DNA from 3 places in the Nocardioides sp. BE266 genome. Region 3 is predicted to be linked to each of the others. Evidence: predicted binding sites of a transcription regulator. Region 3 holds the regulator's gene; each other region holds the start of a gene.
What was found. The regulator LexA, encoded in region 3, represses DNA repair genes until DNA is damaged. The targets are predictions, from matches to a motif close to TCGAACANNTGTTCGA.
Positions count from the first base shown of each region.

Region 1: J2X46_RS04050 (alpha-ketoglutarate-dependent dioxygenase AlkB) is a predicted target of LexA. The motif match lies at 1,728-1,743, and genes of this name have one in related genera.
Region 2: J2X46_RS14135 (DUF6504 family protein) is a predicted target of LexA. The motif match lies at 2,850-2,865, and genes of this name have one in related genera.

Region 1 is NZ_JAURTI010000001.1:837,432-843,596, forward strand. It holds gene J2X46_RS04035 (oxygenase MpaB family protein) at 1-347, shown strand, start outside; gene J2X46_RS04040 (hypothetical protein) at 344-922, shown strand; gene J2X46_RS04045 (GntR family transcriptional regulator) at 924-1,646, opposite strand; gene J2X46_RS04050 (alpha-ketoglutarate-dependent dioxygenase AlkB) at 1,766-2,377, shown strand; gene J2X46_RS04055 (SRPBCC family protein) at 2,509-3,198, opposite strand; gene J2X46_RS04060 (xanthine dehydrogenase family protein subunit M) at 3,199-4,044, opposite strand; gene J2X46_RS04065 (xanthine dehydrogenase family protein molybdopterin-binding subunit) at 4,041-6,165, opposite strand, start outside.
Region 2 is NZ_JAURTI010000004.1:367,808-373,972, forward strand. It holds gene J2X46_RS14115 (FAD-dependent oxidoreductase) at 1-1,158, opposite strand, end outside; gene J2X46_RS14120 (DUF4126 domain-containing protein) at 1,189-1,779, opposite strand; gene J2X46_RS14125 (YbaK/EbsC family protein) at 1,779-2,252, opposite strand; gene J2X46_RS14130 (hypothetical protein) at 2,300-2,767, shown strand; gene J2X46_RS14135 (DUF6504 family protein) at 2,945-3,268, shown strand; gene J2X46_RS14140 (SAV_6107 family HEPN domain-containing protein) at 3,279-3,680, shown strand; gene J2X46_RS14145 (DNA polymerase III subunit alpha) at 3,689-6,165, shown strand, end outside.
Region 3 is NZ_JAURTI010000002.1:365,436-371,600, reverse strand. It holds gene J2X46_RS06165 (FAD-dependent oxidoreductase) at 171-1,379, shown strand; gene J2X46_RS06160 (SDR family oxidoreductase) at 1,400-2,194, opposite strand; gene lexA (transcriptional repressor LexA) at 2,336-3,058, shown strand; gene J2X46_RS06150 (FAD/NAD(P)-binding oxidoreductase) at 3,126-4,343, shown strand; gene J2X46_RS06145 (sulfotransferase family 2 domain-containing protein) at 4,560-5,291, shown strand; gene J2X46_RS06140 (DivIVA domain-containing protein) at 5,291-5,725, shown strand; gene J2X46_RS06135 (ATP-dependent DNA helicase) at 5,707-6,165, opposite strand, start outside.

The sequences.
Region 1 (6,165 bases), on a different contig from region 3:
TCGACGCGCCGCAGACCGAGGACGAGCTGCGCGCCACGTTGGCGTCGTACGCACCCGAGCTGCGAGGGACGGACGCCGCGCGCGACGCGATCCGCTTCCTGGTGTGGCATCCCGACCTGCCGCTCGCGGCGCGGCCGGCCTACCTCTCGCTGGTCGGCGCGGCCGTGTCGCTGACGCCGGAGTCGGCCCGCCGCGAGCTCGGCCTCCCGCACCCGCCGGTCCTCGACGTCGCGCTCGACCGGACCGTCGGCCGGGCGCTGGGCAAGGTGTCGACGGGCGCGATCCGCTGGGCGATGGCCTCCGGCCACGAGCACGCCCGCGCACTGCGGGAGGCGGCGCGGGCATGAGCCACGTCGACCTCGAGCACCTGTGGCCGCTCCCCGACCACGGCGAGCTCCGCGACGAGCTGCTGTCCGCGTGGGACCGCGACGGCTACCACGACCTGACCCACCTGCGCGAGGTCCTCGAGCGCCTCGACGAGCTCGGCACCGACGACATCACCGTGGTGCTGGCGGCGTGGTTCCACGACGGGGTGTACGACGGCGCGGCCGACGACGAGGAGCGGTCCGCGCAGTGGGCCGAACGCGCCCTCCCGACGCCGTACGCCGACGAGGTGGCGCGGCTGGTGCGGATGACCGTCGACCACCGCCCGGCCGACGACGACCCTGCGGGGTGCGCCCTCAGCGACGCCGACCTGGGCATCCTGGCCGCCGAGCCCGAGCGCTACGCGGCCTACGTCGCCGGGGTGCGGGCCGACTTCGCCCACGTCGCCGACGAGGACTTCCGGGCGGGCCGGCTGTCTGTGCTGCAGGACCTCGCGTCGAAGCCGTCGCTCTTCCACTCAGCCCGAGCACGTGAGCTGTGGGAGGCGCGGGCGCGCGCCAACCTCGACCGCGAGATCGCGGAGCTCTCGCAGGGCTGAGTCAGCGGTCGGCGAGCTGGAGGTAGACCGTGAAGCGGTCGTGGCGGTAGCAGGTGCGCGAGACCTCGACGATGCGGCCGTCGGACACCGCACGACGCGAGTGGCGCAGGACCGGGTCGCCCTCGGCGATCTCGAGGATGGCGGCCTCCTCGGCGCTGGCGCGGTCGGCCGAGATCGAGTCCTCGACGGCCGTCGGGCGCAGCCCGCGGGAGCCGAGGGCTTCATAGAGGCTGGTCGGGGTGCCGTGCTGGAGGAAGCCCGGCAGCAGCACCTCGTTGAGGTAGGCGTCCTCGACGCACACGATCTCCTGGTCGGCGCGGCGCAGGCGGCGCCAGTGCAGGACCGGGTCACCGGGCGAGATGTCGAGGGCGCGCGCCACACCGGGGCCGGCCTGCTCGACGCGCGCGAGCAGCGTCTGCGACTCGGGCAGCATGCCGCGGCGACGGATCTCCTCGGTGAAGGAGGTGAGGCGCCCGGCCGTCTTCGGCGGCTGGGCGACGAAGGTGCCGCGCCCGGGGATCCGCTCGAGGAGACCCTCGGCGACGAGGGCGTCGAGCGCCTGACGTACAGTCATCCGGGCAACGCCGAAACGCGCGACGAGCTCCCGCTCGGACGGCGCGGCGGAGCCGGGCGGCTGGGCTTCGATGAGACCGCGGACGTGTTCGCGGACCTGGACGTGCTTCAGCGCCCGCTGACGCGGGACGACGAGGTCCACCGGTTCCATGCCACACAGGTTAGAACTGGGCTGGACCGGCGTCACTGAATTGACGGAGCCTGTGGTCATCCCTTGACGAATTCTTAATCTTCGAACGATTGTTCGAACTCAGGCGTATCATCGGTCCCGTGGACTTCCAGACGTCCCTCTTCGCCGACCCCGCCGTGGCCGCGACGACGCTCGCGCCGGAGCGCCGCGCGCTCTCGCGCGGCGCCTGGATCGACGTCCAGCGCAGCTGGTTGACCGACCCCGACGAGGTGTTCTCCGCCCTCGTCGAGCGGGTCCCGTGGCGCTCCGAGCGCCGCGAGATGTACGACGCCGTGGTCGACGTGCCACGCCTGGTGCACACCTACCTCGCCGACGACCCGCTCCCCAGCCCGGCGCTCGACCGGGCCCGCGCCGACCTCAGCGCCCACTACCTCCCCGAGCTCGGCGAGCCGTTCGTGACGGCCGGCTGCTGCTACTACCGCGACGGCCGCGACTCCGTCGCCTGGCACGGCGACACCATCGGCCGCGGCCGCTCGCAGGACACGATGGTGGCGATCGTCAGCGTCGGCGACCCCCGCCGGCTGCTGCTCCGGCCCCGCGGCGGCGGTGCGTCGATCGCGGTCACGATGGGCCACGGCGACCTGGTCGTGATGGGCGGCTCGTGCCAGCGCACGTGGGAGCACGCGGTGCCCAAGGTGGCGCACTCCGGGCCGCGGCTCTCGGTGCAGTTCCGTCCGGCCAACGTCTTCTGAGCTCCCTGGTCAGCGCGGCCCTGCTCGCGGCCCGCGTCGACCCCAGGTCGTACACGTGTCCGAGTTGTTGCCCTCCGACTGCGGTGGCGAGGGCGACATCGCGGACACGTGTACGGCGGTGGCGCGCGCAGCTACCGCTTGAGCAGGCGGCGGAGGAGTGCGAGCCCGAAGACGGCTGCCACCGCGTGCTTCCAGTAGGACTTCAGCACGACCGGCAGCACCGCGCTGCCCAAGTCGAGGGCCTCCTGCCGCGGAGGTGGGGGCGGAGGCGGCGGCGAGGGTGGCGCCGCCGCCGTCCGCGCGTCCGGGGATGGCGGTGAGCCGGCGGCCTCTGGCGCGGGGGACGCGGCTGCCGGCTCACCGCCCGACGGCTCCGCGGGTGGCGCGAGCCGAAGCTCCAGACAGGTCACGAACTGGCCGAGCAGCTTGTCGGAGACGTCCTGCATCACGCCCCGGCCGAACTGCGCCGGCTTGCCGGTGATGGCGAGGTCGGTCTCCACCGACACGTCGGTCGAGCCACCGGCGTCGGTCATCGACACCGTCACCTTCGCCCCGGCCGTACCGTTGCCCCGCTTGTCCTTGCCCTTGGCGTCGACGACGAACCGGTGCGCCTCGGGGTCCTTCTCCACGAAGGTGCCGGAGCCGTTGTACTGCAGGGCGATGGGGCCGAGCTTGACCTTCACCGAGCCCGAGAACGACTCGGCGTCAGCCTCGGTGACCTGGGCTCCCGGGAAGCACTCCGCGACGGATGCGATGTCGTTGAAGTGCGCCCAGGTCTCCTCGACGCCGATCGGGACGGTGAACTGGTGGCTCAGCTCCATCTAGGCGCCCGCCGCCTTCAGGACCGCGCGGCCGGTCAGCACGCGCGCGAGGTGCTGGCGGTAGTCGGCGGCACCGTTGAGGTCCGAGGGCGGGTTGGTGCCCTCGGACGCGAGGTCGGCCGCAGCCCGTACGCCGTCCTCGGTGGCCGTGGCGCCGGCGAGCGCGGCCTCGGTGGCGCTGGCCCGCAGCGGCGTGGAGCCCATGTTGGTCAGGCCCACCTTCGCCTCGTCGATCGAACCCTTGACCGTCGCCGCCACCGCGACGATCGGCCACTGGTGGGCGACCCGGACGAACTTCTCGTAGTGCGCGCCCCAGCCGGTGTGCTTGGGGATCCGCACCTCGGTGAGGATCTCGTCGTCGCCGATCGCGGTCTCGAAGAGGTCGACGAAGAAGTCCGCCGCGTCGACCGTCCTCGTCCCGCCTGCGCCGGCGATGACGAACTGCGCACCGAGCGCGAGCGCCGGGGCGCCGAGGTCGCCCGCCGGGTCGGCGTGCGCGAGCGCGCCGCCGAAGGTGCCGCGGTGCCGGATCTGCGAGTCGGCCACCTCGGCGGCGGCCTTGGAGACCAGCAGCGCGTGCTCCTGGACCAGCGCGTCGTCGCGGACGTCGTGGTGGGTGGTCATCGCGCCGATCACGATCGCGTCCCCGTCGTCGCGGATGCCCCGCAGCGAGGAGATGCCGCCGAGGTCGATGACGACCTCGGGGGCGTTGAGCCGCATCCGCAGGACCGGCAGCAGGCTCTGCCCGCCGGCCAGGATCTTCGCGTCGTCACCGTGCTCGCCGAGCGCGGCCAGCGCCTCCTCGACCGACGTGGGTGCGAGGTAGTCGAACTTCACCGGGATCACTGGCCCGCTCCTTCTGACTCGTCGAAGTGCGGCATCGCTGCTTCCGGCGTGGGTGCGTCCCCGTCGTTGGCATGGATCGCGCGCCAGACCCGCTCGGGGGTGCACGGCATCTGGATGTCGCTCACGCCGAGGTGTCGTACGGCGTCGACGACCGCGTTGACGACCGCCGGCGTGGAGGCGATGGTGCCCGCCTCGCCGACGCCCTTGGTGCCGAGCGTGTTGGTGGTGCAGACGCTCGGCTCATCGGTGTGGACCACGTCGAAGGAGATCGTGTCGGCGGCGGTCGGCAGCAGGTAGTCGACGAACGAGCCGCTCACGAGCGTTCCGGCCTCGTCGTGGACCGCCTCCTCCCAGAGCGCCTGCGCGATGCCCTGCACCAGCCCGCCGTGCACCTGACCGGCCACGATCAGCGGGTTGATGATGTTGCCGATGTCGTCGCAGCAGGTGTACTTCCGCATCTTCACCGCGCCGGTCTCGGTGTCGACCTCCATCGCGCACAGGTGCGTGCCGTGGGGGTAGTTGAAGTTCACGGGGTCGTAGGTCGCGTCGGCGTCGAGGCTGAGCTCCATGCCCTCCGGGTAGTCGTGGCCGGCGAAGGTCGCGGTCGCGAGCTCCTGGATGGCCTTGCCCTGGTCGGTGCCGCGGACGGTGAACGTGCCGTTGGCGTAGTCGAGGTCGTCGGCGTTGGCCTCGAGCAGGTGGGCCGCGAGCACCTTCGCCTTCTCGATGACCTTGTCGACGGCTCGCACCAGAGCCTCGCCGCCCACGACCAGCGACCGTGACCCGTAGGTGTCGAGGCCCTTGGGCGCGACCTGGGTGTCGCCGTGCAGCACCTCCACGTCCTCGAAGGGCACGCCGAGGCGGTCGGCGACGATCTGGCTGAACGCCGTCTCGTGGCCCTGGCCGTGGGCACTCGCGCCCGTGACGACCTCGACCTTGCCGAGCGGGGTCATCCGGACGGTCGCGTGCTCCCAGCCGCCGGCGCCGTAGTCGAGGCTGCCGAGCACCCGGCTCGGCGCGAGGCCGCACATCTCGGTGAACGTCGAGACGCCGATGCCGAGCTGCACCCGGTCTCCGCGGTCGCGGCGCTCCTTCTGCTCGGCCCGCAGCTCGTCGTAGCCGAACGACGCCTTGGCCTTGGCCGTCGCGGCCTCGTAGTTGCCGGAGTCGTACTCCAGGCCGGCGACCGTGGTGAACGGGAACTCCTCGTGGGTGATCCAGTTGCGCTCGCGGATCTCCAGCGGGTCGACCCCGACCTCGGCGGCCAGCTCGTCCATCATCCGCTCGACCCCGTAGGTCGCCTCCGGCCGGCCCGCGCCGCGGTAGGCGTCGGTGAACGTGGTGTTGGTCAGCACGGTCTGGCACTCGAAGCGGTACGACGGGAACTTGTAGATCGCGTTGAACATGAACGCGCCGAGCACCGGGACGCCGCCTCCGACGATCGCGACGTAGGCGCCGAGGTCGGCGTCCAGGTGCACCTTGAAGCCGGTGACCTTGCCGTCCTTGTCGGCCGCGAGCGTCAGCGTCTGGACCTGGTCGCGGCCGTGGTGGGCCGCCATCAGGCTCTCGCTGCGGGTCTCGGTGTACTTCACCGGCTTGGAGAGCCGGCGGGCCACGGCCCAGGCGATCCACTCCTCGGGGGTGGTCTGGAGCTTGCCGCCGAAGCCACCGCCGACGTCCGGGGCGACGACCCGGATCTTGGACTCGGGCACACCTGTGGTGGCCGCCAGCGCGAAGCGCAGGATGTGCGGGATCTGGGTCGCCGACCACATGGTGATCTGCTCACCGGTCGGGTCGACGACGACGCTGCGCGGCTCCATGAAGGCGGGGATCAGCCGCTGCTGGCGGTACTCCCGCTCGATGACGATGCCGTTGGTGCGGGCCTCCTCGATCGCGGCCTCGACGTCGCCGCCGGTGCCGGCGTCGCCGGAGTCGAAGACCCACAGCGCGGACTTGTTGGTGCCGAGGTCGGGGTGGGCGAGCACCGAGTCCTCGAGAGCCTTCTTGATGCCGACGACCGCGGGCTGCTCGTCGTACTCCACGTCGACGAGCTCGGCCGCGTCCCGAGCCTCGGCGGCGCTGCGGGCGACCACGACGGCGACGATCTCACCGGCGAAGGCG
Region 2 (6,165 bases), on a different contig from region 3:
GCCCTGCCACAGCATCCCGTGGGGCGAGCCGCCCCACTGCTCGACGAGCTCGCGCGGCGAGCGGTCGACGCGCGCGACCACCTGACGTCGTACGTCGATCCCGCGGCGCGCGAGCGCCAGCAGCGGGTCCTCGGCGAGCCGGCCGCGACCGAGCACGGTCCACGCCGCACCGCTGTCGGGTGCGCGGCCGCCGGTGCGCACGACCAGCAGCGGGTCGCCGTGCAGCACGACCTCGTGCGGGATCTCGGGCACCTCGCCCTCCAACCCCACGTGGCACACGACCGGCGGGATGGCCGGCATCGTCCTCCTGACGTACGACGCCAGCGCAGGGAGGCGGCGCGGGTCGATCGCCACGACCACCCGGTCCGCCGGGACCTCGCCCTGAGCCGTCCGGACCGCGGCGACGCCCGCGTCGCCGACGACCAGGTCGAGCGCCTCGGCGCCCGTCAGCACCGTGACGCCGCGCAGCTCCAGCCGTTCGGCCATCGCCGTGCCGAGGGCCGCAAGCCCGCCGGGCACGGTCCAGGCGCCGAAGCGCTGCTCGAGGTAGGCGTCGACCCCGGCGAAGACCGGTACGTCGCGGAGGTCGTGGCCGTCCATCACCAGTCGGTGGCCGGCGACCAGCCGCAGCCGCTCGTCGGTGAGCGCCTTCCGGAGCCGCTTGTGGAGCGACTCGCGGCGACCGAGCAGGTCGGTGAGCTCGCGCGGCGCCACGTCGTCGTCGAAGGGCCGCTCGAACCACTCCTTGCGCAGCAGCTCCCACGTGTCGCCGTACGACGCCACGTGGTCGACCCACTGCCGACCGAGGCCGGGCGCGAGCGCGTCGACGGCCTCGAGCTGTGCCGACCGGGAGCCACCGGGCAGGCGCAGCGAGGTGCCGTCCTCGAAGCGGTGCTCGCGGACGAGGTCGAGGGGCTGGAGGTCGACCTCGCGCTCGAGCGGACGGCCCGACTTGCGGAACAGGTCGCGGATCACGGCCGGCAGGAGCGTGGTCGTCGGTCCGGCGTCCCACGCGAAGCCGTCGAGCTCCTCGGTCGTGAGCGCACCGCCCAGGCGGTCGGACCGCTCGAGCAGGGTCACCTCGTGGCCGACCTTGGCGAGCCGGGCCGCCGCGGCCATGCCGCCGAAGCCACCGCCCACCACCACGACCCGCGCCACGGTCGGAACCCTAGAGGGTGGGCGCGGGCGTCAGGCGACCTGCTGGACTGGGTCCCGCTTCTTCCAGCGTCGCCAGCCGCGGCGGATCGCCCGGCCGAGGACGTAGAGCATGGTGAGGCCCAGCACCAGCAGGACCGCGGCGATCGCGGCTGCAGCCCTCGGGTGCTCGAGCGAGAACCACACGACGCCGAGCACTGCGGCGTCCTCGCTGAGGCTGGCCACGACGTTGGTCACGGGCTCGGGCGAGGAATTGATGGCCAGGCGGCCGCCGGCCTTCGCCAGGTGGCTGAGCAGCGCGGTGCCGCCGCCGACCACGCCGAGCACCGCCTGGTCGAGCGAGTCGGCGTCACCGGCGAGCAGCACGCCGATGACCGCCCCGGCCGTCGGGCGGATCGCCGTGGAGATCGCGTCCCAGGTCGAGTCGATGTAGGGGATCTTGTCGGCGATGAACTCCATCGCGTAGAGGAATCCGGCCACCGCCAGCACGTCCCAGCGGGCCAGCACGTCGGGGATGTCGGTGAACGAGCCGACCCGGTCGGCGATGCCGAGCACGAGCACCACGAGGTAGGCGTTGATGCCGCTGGCCCAGCCGCTGGAGAAGGTGAGTGCGAGCGCGTCCATCAGTCCACCTGCACCTCGACCGCGTCGGTCATCGCGACCAGCTCGTCGTAGGTCGAGGAGAAGACGGCCGCGGGGTGGCCGGCCGCCGCCCACACCACCTCGTGCTGCCGCAGCCACGGGTCGATCCAGGTGCGGATGGGGGTGGGGTGGTCGATGGGGGAGACGCCGCCGATGACCTGGCCGGTGTGGCGTCGTACGAAGTCGGGGTCGGCACGCTTGAGGCGGCCCACGCCCATGCGCTCCGCGGTGGCTTTCGTGTCGACCCGGTGGGCACCCGAGGTGAGGATCAGGACCGGCTCGCCGTCGCTGTCGAAGAGCAGGCTGTTGGCGATGGCGCCGACCTCACACCCCAGCGCCGCCGCGGCGAGTGCCGCAGTGTGGGCGCTGTCGGGCAGGATGACCACGTCACCCGTGCCGCCGCGCCGGGTGAGCTCGCCTCGAAATGAGGTGATGGACGTGTGCTCGCTCGACATGATGGTGAGCCTAGCGACGACGACCGACCAGCCCGAGGGAGTTTTGCATGGCGCGCGACGTGCCCGGATCCGTGGTCAACAGCATGCGAGTGCTGGGCCTGATCGTGGCGACCTCGGGGGTGATCACGCTCCTCATCTGGCTGATGCGTGACGACGTCATCCTCGGGTGGGCCGAGGGCAACCCGTCGGCGCAGGAGATCCTGGCGCAGGGCGGCATCGACCAGCTGCGCGAGAGCCCGATCGTGCCGGGCTTCGTGGCGCTCTCGATCGTGGCGTTCGTCGGCTTCGCGCTCCTGGCGATGGTGCTCGGCTCGTTCTTCATGGGCGGCCACGGGTGGGCGCGCTTCGTGCTGACGGCCACGGCCGGTGTGGGCGTGCTGGTGGGTGCGGTCGCGCTCGACTCGCACCTCCCGACGATCTTCGTGGTGCTCTCCGCCCTGGTGATCGTGGAGGGCCTGGTCCTCTCGTTCTTCCTGTGGCAGCGCGAGACCAGCGCCTACCTCCGCCAGGTCTGATCCACCCTTCGTCCACAGTTCGCCGATTCCTCCTCGAACGGCTTGACGGGCTGTCGGTGGGGGGTAGTACCGTTCTGGGTGTTCGAACAGATGTTCGATGCGACCCGGTGGCGGTGACCTCGACCCCCATCACCACCGGGTCGACCCCGGGGTCGACGGACGTGTCGAGGAGGCGCAATGAGGCAGTACGACGACCCCGTCGAGGTGCGACGCGGCGAGACCGAGGACCCCGACCAGTTCCTGTGGCGCGGGCGGTTGTGGAAGGTGCGCGCGGTGGTCGCGCACTGGGTGGAGACCGGTCCGTGGTGGCAGACCGCGCGGTCCGCGGGGGCTGAGGCCTCGGAGCAGGCGGCGCCGGCCGACCTCGTCGCCGAGCGTGAGCTCTGGCGGGTCGAGGCCGGTCGCGGGATCCCGAGCGAGGCGCAGGAGTCCTACGGCGTCTTCGACCTCTCCTTCGACTGGACCGACGGGCGCTGGCAGCTCGTGGGCTGCGTGGACTGAGGTGGACCTGATGAGCCCCCACGCGCTGCCGGCCACCGCCCACTCCTACCTCGAGCGTTCGGCCACCTCGCTCCGCGAGTCGATCACGGCGCGCGACGTGCCCACCCGCTATGCCTGCGCCCACGTCGCCGCGCTGTGCGCCGCGGCCGCCCTTCTCGCGGCGCGGGCCCGGCCCGCCCCACGAGGACGACGCCAGAAGAACGCGTGGGTCCTGCTCGCGGAGGTCGCACCGGAGCTCTCCGAGTGGGCGACCTTCTTCGCCGCCGGTGCCGCCAAGCGGGCCGCCGCCGAGGCCGGCTCGACCCGCGCAGTCACCGAGCGCGAGGCCGACGACCTGGTGCGCGACGCCGACCGGTTCCTCGCCGTGGTCGAGCAGGCGCTCGGCCTGGTGCCCCACGCCAGCGTCGCCTGAGGCCGCGGGTGTCACCCGACCCCTTCGTCCACCTCCACGTCGCCTCCGGCTATTCGTTGCAGTACGGCGCGTCCCACCCGCACGTCCTGGTGGAGCGGGCCGCCGAGCAGGAGATGGACACGCTCGCCCTCACCGACCGCGACGGCACCTACGGCGCGGTGAAGTTCGCCCGGGCCGCCGCTCGGGCGGGGATCCGGCCGGTGCTCGGCGTCGACCTGGCCGTCGCTCCGACCATGGCCGGGCCGGGCGGCGCGCGCCCGGCCCCTCGTCGTACGCCGGCGCGGGGTGGGGCGGTGCGCGACCTGTCGCTCCAGCAGGGCGGCAGCGCGCGGGTCACGTTCCTCGCGAGTGGGCGCGCGGGCTGGGCCGCGCTGTGCCGGATGGTGTCGGCGGTCCACCTGTCGGGGGAGCGCGGCCGTCCGGTCGCCACCCTCGACGTGCTGGCCCCTCACCTGGCCGGCGGCGACGTGCTGGTGCTGCTGGGGCCGGCCTCCGAGCTCGGGGCTGCGGCGACCCGGCGACGCGACGACTTCGCCCTGGCTGCGATTGCCCCCTGGCTCGAGCTCGTGCCGCGGGCCAACCTCGTCGTCGAGCTCGTGTCCCACCGGCTCGGCGGGCGGGCCGGCGACTGGGGTCCGGGCACCTCGCCGCACGCCGCACGGATGGCCGGCGTCGCCCACCGGGCCGGCCTCACCTCCGTGCTGACCAACATGGTGCGCTACGCCGACCGCCTCGACGCTCCCACCATCGACGTCCTCGACGCGGCGCGGCGGCTGGTCCCGCTCGGGTCGGCCAGCCTGCGCGACGTCGGGCCCGGCACCACGCGGGGCAACGCCGAGGGCTTCCTCAAGTCGGGCAAGCAGATGCACGAGGTCGCCGAGGAGGTCTGCCGCCTCGCCGGCCTCGCCCACGACAGCGACCGCGAGGCCACGCGGCTGGTCGCCCGCACCCGGGCCGTCGCCGACCGCTGCGCGCTCGACGTGCGCGCCGACCTCGGCATCGGCGAGGTGCACTTCCCCGAGTTCGAGCTCTCCGACGCCGCAGCGCCGTCGGCCGACGTCGCGCTCCGGCTCCGGTGCGAGGCCGCGATCGGCGGGCGCTTCGGCTCGGCCCCGCGGATGCGGATCTGGACCCGGCTCGACGATGAGCTGGAGATCATCCGGTCCCTGGGCTACGCGTCGTACTTCCTCACCGTCGCCGACGTCACCGACCTGATCGGGGAGATGGGCGTGCGAAGGGCCGCACGGGGGTCGGGGGCCGGCAGCCTGGTCAACTACCTGCTGGGCATCTCGGGCGTCGACCCGATCCGCCACGGGCTGCTGATGGAGCGGTTCCTCTCGCCGCTGCGGGCCTCGCTGCCCGACATCGACGTCGACGTGGAGTCGGCCCGCCGCGAGGACGTCTACCGCGCGATCCTCGACCGGTTCGGCGGCGAGCGGTGCGCCTGCGTCTCGATGATGGACACCTACCGCGTCCGCCACGCCGTGCGCGACGTCGGTGCCGCGCTCGGCATGCCGCCGGGAGAGGTCGACGCGATCGCCAAGGCGTTCCCGCACATCCGCGCTCGCGACGCCCGGCTCGCCCTGCGCGACCTGCCCGAGCTGCGGGTCAGCGGCCTCGGCGACGGCGCCTTCGACCACTTCTTCGGCCTCGTCGAGCGGCTCGACGGCCTGCCCCGCCACATCGCGGTGCACCCCTGCGGCGTGCTGCTCTCCGACACCACCCTGCTCGACCGCACGCCCGTCGAGGCGTCGTGGGCGGGCTTCCCGATGAGCCAGTTCGACAAGGACGACGTCGAGGACCTCGGCCTGCTCAAGCTCGACGTGCTCGGCATCCGGATGCAGTCGGCGATGGCCCACGCGGTTGCCGAGGTGCAGCGCGTCGACGGCGTCACGGTCGACCTCGACGACGAGGTGCAGGTGCCCTTCGACGACGCCCCGACCTACGCGATGATCAGCGAGGCGAAGACGCTGGGCGTCTTCCAGATCGAGTCGCCCGGGCAGCGCGAGCTCGTCGGCAAGTCCGGCATCGAGAGCTTCGGCGACATCATCACCGACATCTCGCTCTTCCGGCCCGGCCCGGTCAAGAGCGACATGATCACCCCCTACCTCGAGGTCAAGCAGGGCTGGACGAGCGCCCACTACCTCCACGACGACCTGCGCCCGATCCTCGAGCAGACCCGCGGCGTGGTGGTCTTCCACGAGCAGGTGATCGAGATGATCGCGCTGTTCGGCGGCGTCTCCTACGCCGAGGGCGACGAGAAGCGCCGGGCTCTCGGCGACCCCGTGGGGATGGCGGAGACCAAGACGTGGTTCTTCCGGCGGGCCGTCGCCCGGGGCTACGACCTCGCCCTGGTCGCGCAGGTCTGGACGGTGCTGGAGGCGTTCGCGTCGTTCGGCTTCTGCAAGGCGCACGCCGCCGCCTTCGCCCTCCCGACCTACCAGTCCGCGTGGCTCAAGGCCCACTGGCCCGCGCACTTCCTGTC
Region 3 (6,165 bases):
ACGTTCGATCGAACATGTGTACGACGTTAGAGCACGTGTTCGAACGATGCAAGCACTGAGGCGAACAAATGTTCGAGGCGTGTCGCAGGTCCCCCCAGGACGGGACCAGCGGCCCTACAGCGGTCGGCGTACGCGGAGAAGGCTGGAGCCAGCGAGAGAAGGAGACAGCCATGTCGCGCAAGAAGGTCCTGGTCCTCGGGGGCAACTTCGGCGGGCTCACCGCCGCCATCTCGGTCAAGCACGCACTGCACGGCGACGTCGACGTCACCGTCGTGTCGTCCTCCGACGAGTTCCTCTTCACCCCGTCGCTCATCTGGGTGCCCTTCGGCAAACGGGTGCGCGAGGACATCACCTTCAAGGTCGGACCGACCTTCGAGCACCACGACGTCGAGTTCGTGCACGCCGAGGCGACCCGGATCGACCCGGTGGTGCGTCGCGTCGAGACCACAGCCGGCGCGCAGGAGTACGACTACCTCGTCATCGCCACCGGCTACCGCAACCGCTTCGACGTCATCCCCGGCCTCGGCCCCGACGGCAACGCGTTCACCATCACCACGATGGACGACGCCATCCACGCCGGCGAGGGCTGGCGCCGCTTCCGCGAGAAGCCCGGCGACATCGTCATCGGCGCGACCCAGGGCGCCGGGTGCTTCGGCGCGGCGTACGAGTTCCTCTTCAACACCAGCCACCAGCTCAAGAAGGCCGGCCTGAAGGACCGCGTGAAGCTGTCCTACGTCAGCGCCGAGCCGTTCCTCGGCCACTTCGGCATCGGCGGGCTCCCCCACGGCGAGACGTTGCTCGGGATGTTCCTCAAGAAGGAGGGCATCGACGCCGTCCTCGACACTGCGATGGACCACGTCGACGACGGCCGTCTCGTGCTCGCCGACGGACGCACCCTCGACTTCGGCTACGCCATGATCATCCCGCCGTTCTCCGGCCAGGAGGTCATCGCGAGGACGCCCGAGCTCGCCGACGCGAACGGCTTCGTGAAGGTGCGCGACACCTACCAGAGCGAGAAGTTCGACGACGTGTACGCCGTCGGGGTGGCCGCCGCGGTCGAGGTCCCGTGGCAGACGCCGACGCCGGTCGGCATCCCCAAGACGGGCTTCCCCACCGAGCAGCAGGCCCACGTCGCGGCCGACAACATCGCCGCCCAGATCCGCGGCGAGGCGCCGGGCGAGCACAAGGAGTTCGGCGACATCCCCGCGGTGTGCGTGATGGACGCGGGCAACAACGGCGTGATCATCCTCGCCGACAAGATGCTGCCGCCGCGCAAGCACGGCGTGCTCATCCCGGGTCCGCAGGCGCACGCGATGAAGCTCGGCTTCGAGAAGTACTTCCTCTGGAAGATGAAGCACGGCCAGGTGCGACTGCCCTGACCTCGGATCCCGGGCGCGGCTCAGCGCCTCTTCATCGCCCGGCGACCCTGGGCGGCGAAGAGGCCGGCGGCGTGCTGCATGACGCCGGGCGCGAGGGCCGAGCCACGGACGACTCCCCCGCGCCAGGTCGGCACGGCCCGCACCACGCGCCGTGAACCCACCAACGACACGGCGGCGGAGGCGACCTCGGAGACCGACAGGATCGGCCCGCCGGAGTACACCAGCTGGGAGCCGATCCCGGTGGGGTCCTGTGCGGCCAGCATCTCGGTGTCGGCGCCGTCGGGACAGAGCGCGTGCACCCGCACCCCGCGCGGCGCCTCGGCGTTGACCGAGGCCGAGAGGGAGACGACGCCGGCCTTGGTGGCGGCGTACACGCTGTAGCCCGGCACCGGCCCGAGTCCGGCGAGCGAGGCGATGTTGACGACGTCTCCCCCGCGCGGCCCGAAGGCGTCGAGGGCGGCGCGCGTCCCCCACATCGTGCCGAGCAGGTTGACCTCCACCAGGCGTCGTACCTGGTCGTCCGTCAACGACGCGAGGGTGCCGTCGTCGCCGACGCCGGCATTGTTGAACCATGCCGTCAGCACCCCGTGCTCCCCTGCGAGGGCGGCGACCGCGTGGTGCCCCTCGGGATCCCGTACGTCGTGCAGCACCCCCGCAGCGGCGCCGATGAGGTCCGCGGTCTCGATCGCCGCGGCTCCGTCGATGTCGCTCACCACGACCCGGTGGCCGCGCGCGACCATCAGCTCCGCGATGCCGCGACCGATCCCACGAGCCCCACCTGTCACCACGCACGAGGTCACTCCGGCTGTCGTCATGGAAGCGGAGGCTAGCGACACGCGGGTTCGAACAGGTGTTTGATCCGGAGGCCCGGTGCGGTCTACGGTGGCGGCACCGCCCTCACCAGGCGCGTACGCAGAATCAGACGCAGGACCAACGCAGCAGGAGGAGTCCGCACGATGGCCAAGCAGGACGACAAGAACGTCATCGAGATGCCCGACGGCCCCCCGGACGCGACCGGCCTGACCCCGCGCCAGCAGCGCGTGCTCGCCACGATCAAGGACTCGATCGAGTCCAAGGGCTACCCGCCGTCGATGCGCGAGATCGGCCAGGCCGTCGGCCTGACGTCGTCCTCGAGCGTCGCCCACCAGCTCCGCGTGCTCGAGAGCAAGGGCTTCCTCAAGCGCGACCCCAACCGCCCGCGCGCCCTCGAGGTGTTCCTGCCCGAGGTGATGGCCGCCCGCCGCTCGATCTCGCACGGCGAGGAGTCCAGCGTCGACGAGACCGGCATCGGCGACGTCGCCCCCACCGCGATCAACATCCCGGTCGTCGGCCGCATCGCCGCCGGTGGCCCCATCCTCGCCGAGCAGGACGTCACCGACGTCTTCCCGCTGCCCAAGCAGCTCGTCGGCGACGGCACGCTCTTCTTGCTCGAGGTCTCCGGTGACTCGATGGTCGACGCGGCCATCTGCAACGGCGACTACGTCGTGATCCGCCAGGAGCAGACGGCCGAGAACGGCCAGATCGTTGCCGCGATGATCGACGGTGAGGCCACCGTGAAGACCTTCCAGCGCAAGGACGGCCACGTCTGGCTGCTGCCGCACAACGCGGCCTACGACCCGATCCCCGGCGACAACGCCACGATCCTCGGCGTCGTGACGGCGGTGCTCCGCAGTCTCTGAGCACCCCGACCACCGATAGGGGTGGTGGGCCGTTGAAAGGTCCACCACCGAGGGACACGATGGCTGCATGAGCAACGTCGCCGAGTCCTACGACTACGTCATCGTCGGAGGGGGTGTCGCGGCGGCCAGCGCCGTGAAGGGCATCCGCTCCTCCGACGGATCCGGAACGATCGCCGTGCTGGGCTCCGAGCCCGACCCGCCGGTCTACCGGCCCGACCTCTCCAAGGACCTCTGGCTCAAGGACGACAAGGCGCTCGAGGACTCCTCGCTCGCCGGCGACCTCGAGTCCGACGACCACGTCGACCTCGTGCTCGACACGACCGTCACCGAGATCGACCCCGACGGCCACGTCGTACGCCTCGCGGACGGTAGCAGCGTCGGCTACGGCAAGCTGCTGCTCGCCGTCGGGGCCGAGCCGCGCGTCCTGGACGTCCCGGCCGGCCCGAAGATCATCTACTACCGCACCGCGGCCGACTACCAGCGGCTGCGCGCGGCCATCGACGCCGGCAGCCACGTCGTGATCGTGGGCGGCGGCTACATCGGCTCCGAGATCGCCTCCGCGCTCGTGCAGAACGACGTACAGGTCACGCTCGTGCTCGACCTGGAGGACGTGCAGGAGCAGATGTTCCCGCGCGCGCTCGCGGCCAGCCTGACCAAGGCCTTCACCGACCGCGGCGTCACGGTCGTCCACGGGACCGTCGCCGGCGGCGGGGAGACCGGCAGTGGCGTCCAGGTGATCCTCGACGACGGCACTGAGATCACCGCTGATGCGGCCGTCATCGGCGTCGGCGTCATCCCCCGCACCGGCCTGGCCGAGGCCGCCGGCATCGAGGTCCACCACGGCATCGTCGTCGACGACCACCTCCGCACCAGCGCGACCGATGTGTACGCCGCGGGCGACGTGGTGTCGTACCCCGACGCGCTCCTCGGGCGCCGCCGCGTCGAGCACGTGGACCACGCCGAGAAGTCCGGCGAGGCCGCCGGCAAGGCGATGGCCGGCGCCGACGAGGCCTACGACTACACGCCGTTCTTCTGGTCCGACATCCTCGACTACGGCTACGAGGCCGTCGGCGAGGTGACCAGCCGCAACGACATGGTCGAGTACTGGAAGGACGGCGAGCTCGGCACCGGCGTCGTCTACTACCTCAAGGCGGGCCAGGTCCGCGGCGTGCTGCTCTGGAACGTCTGGGACAGCGTCGACAAGGCCCGCGAGCTGATCAAGGAGACCGCCGACAAGCCGGTCGAGGACCTCGACTCGCTGCGGGGACGGATCCCCTTCGGCTGACCCGCGCCCGCTGGTTGAGCAGCGAGGCACGAGCGTGTCGAAACCAAGGGACCCTCCCGAGCACCTTGGTTTCGACACGGGCGCTGCGCGCCCTGCTCAACCAGCGGGGGGTTTCGACACGGGCGCTGCGCGCCCTGCTCAACCAGCGGTGGGTTTCGACACGGGCGCTGGGCGCCCTGCTCATCCCGCGGCTGAACACGCGGTAGCCTCGCGACGATGCCCGAGCACGCCGACGCAGTCCCGCCACCGGAGGTGTTCCGCACCCGTCCGGGCAACCGGCGCCGGCTGACCCAGGCGGCCGAGGCCGAGGTCGAGCGGCTGGCGCTCGCCGGCGAGGCGGCCGGCTGGCTCAGCCCGCTGGCGTACAACCTCTCGATCAGCCACAGCCACCGCTTCGTGTGGTTCCGGGTGGCCAAGGTCGCGACGCGGACGATCCGCCATCACTGCGAGACCCACGGCGTGAGCCTGGACGTCGACCACGCGATGCGGATCCGCTACCCGCTGGCGACGTTCGCCGACTACTTCACCTTCGCCTTCGTGCGCGACCCGCTCGACCGCTTCGTCTCGGCGTGGCACGACAAGGTCGTCGACAACAACTACTACGACTTCGACCCGACCACCCACGAGCGGATGCAGCACGTCGAGGAGTTCGCGCGCTGGACCGCGGCGCAGGACCTGTCGGCGGTGCCCGGCACCGACCAGCACCTGACCCTCCAGAGCCGGATGATCGACCTCAACCGCGTCGACTTCGTCGGCCGCCTGGAGCACTTCGATGCGGACTTCGCCGAGGTCTGCCAACGGATCGGCGCACCCGCCGTCCCGACCGCCCCGAAGAACCAGACCGCGCCCGGTGGTCGCGACCGGCAGGTCTCCGACGAGCTGCGCAGCCTCGTCGCGCAGATGTACCGCCGCGACTACCAGGTCTTCGGCTACCAGGAGCCCATCTGATGACGCTCGAGCGCCCCAGCTTCAGCACCACCTCGCTCCGCGAGGGCTACGACATGGCCGAGGTCGACGAGGCCGTCGACCTGATCCTGCGCAACCTCGCACTCCCCGAGCTACGCTTCGGCGTCGAGCAGATCACGAGCCTGCGCTTCACGCCGGTGCGGGTGCGCCAGGGGTACGACATCCGCGAGGTCGACAGCTGGCTCGACGAGGCCGCCGAGGAGACCGGGCGCCGCACCTCGGGCGAGGTCCAGCCCGAGCCCGAGCCGGCGCCCGTGCCCACACAGGCGGAGGCACCCGCGCCCGCCCCGACGTCGTACGCACCCACGAGCTCGACGGCGATCACCGAGGTGAAGTCCGGTGGTGCCGGGCTCTACGTGCTCGTGCTGGCGATCGTGGCCGTGATCGGCGTCCTGGCCTACGTGCTCCTCGCCTGACCGAGCCTCGCCAACGCCTGGCGCACCAGCGCCGGGTCGGTCGTGGACCACATCGGCGGCAGCGACGCCTTGAGGAAGCGGCCGTAGCGAGCGGTCTCCAGGCGCGGGTCGAGCACCGCGACGATGCCGCGGTCGGTGGTGGTGCGGATCAGGCGTCCGGCCCCCTGTGCGAGCAGCAACGCGGCGTGGGTCGCGGAGACCTCCATGAAGCCGTTGCGGCCCTCAGCGTCGGCGGCCTTGGCGCGCGCGGACATGAGCGGGTCGTCGGGCCGCGGGAACGGGATCCGGTCGATGATCACCAGCTGGCAGGTGTCGCCCGGGACGTCGAGGCCCTGCCACAGCGAGAGCGTGCCGAACAGGCAGGTGTGGGGGTCCTCGACGAACTGCTTGGCCAGCTCGGGCAGCTGGGCGTCGCCCTGCGCGAGCGTGGTCAGGTGGGG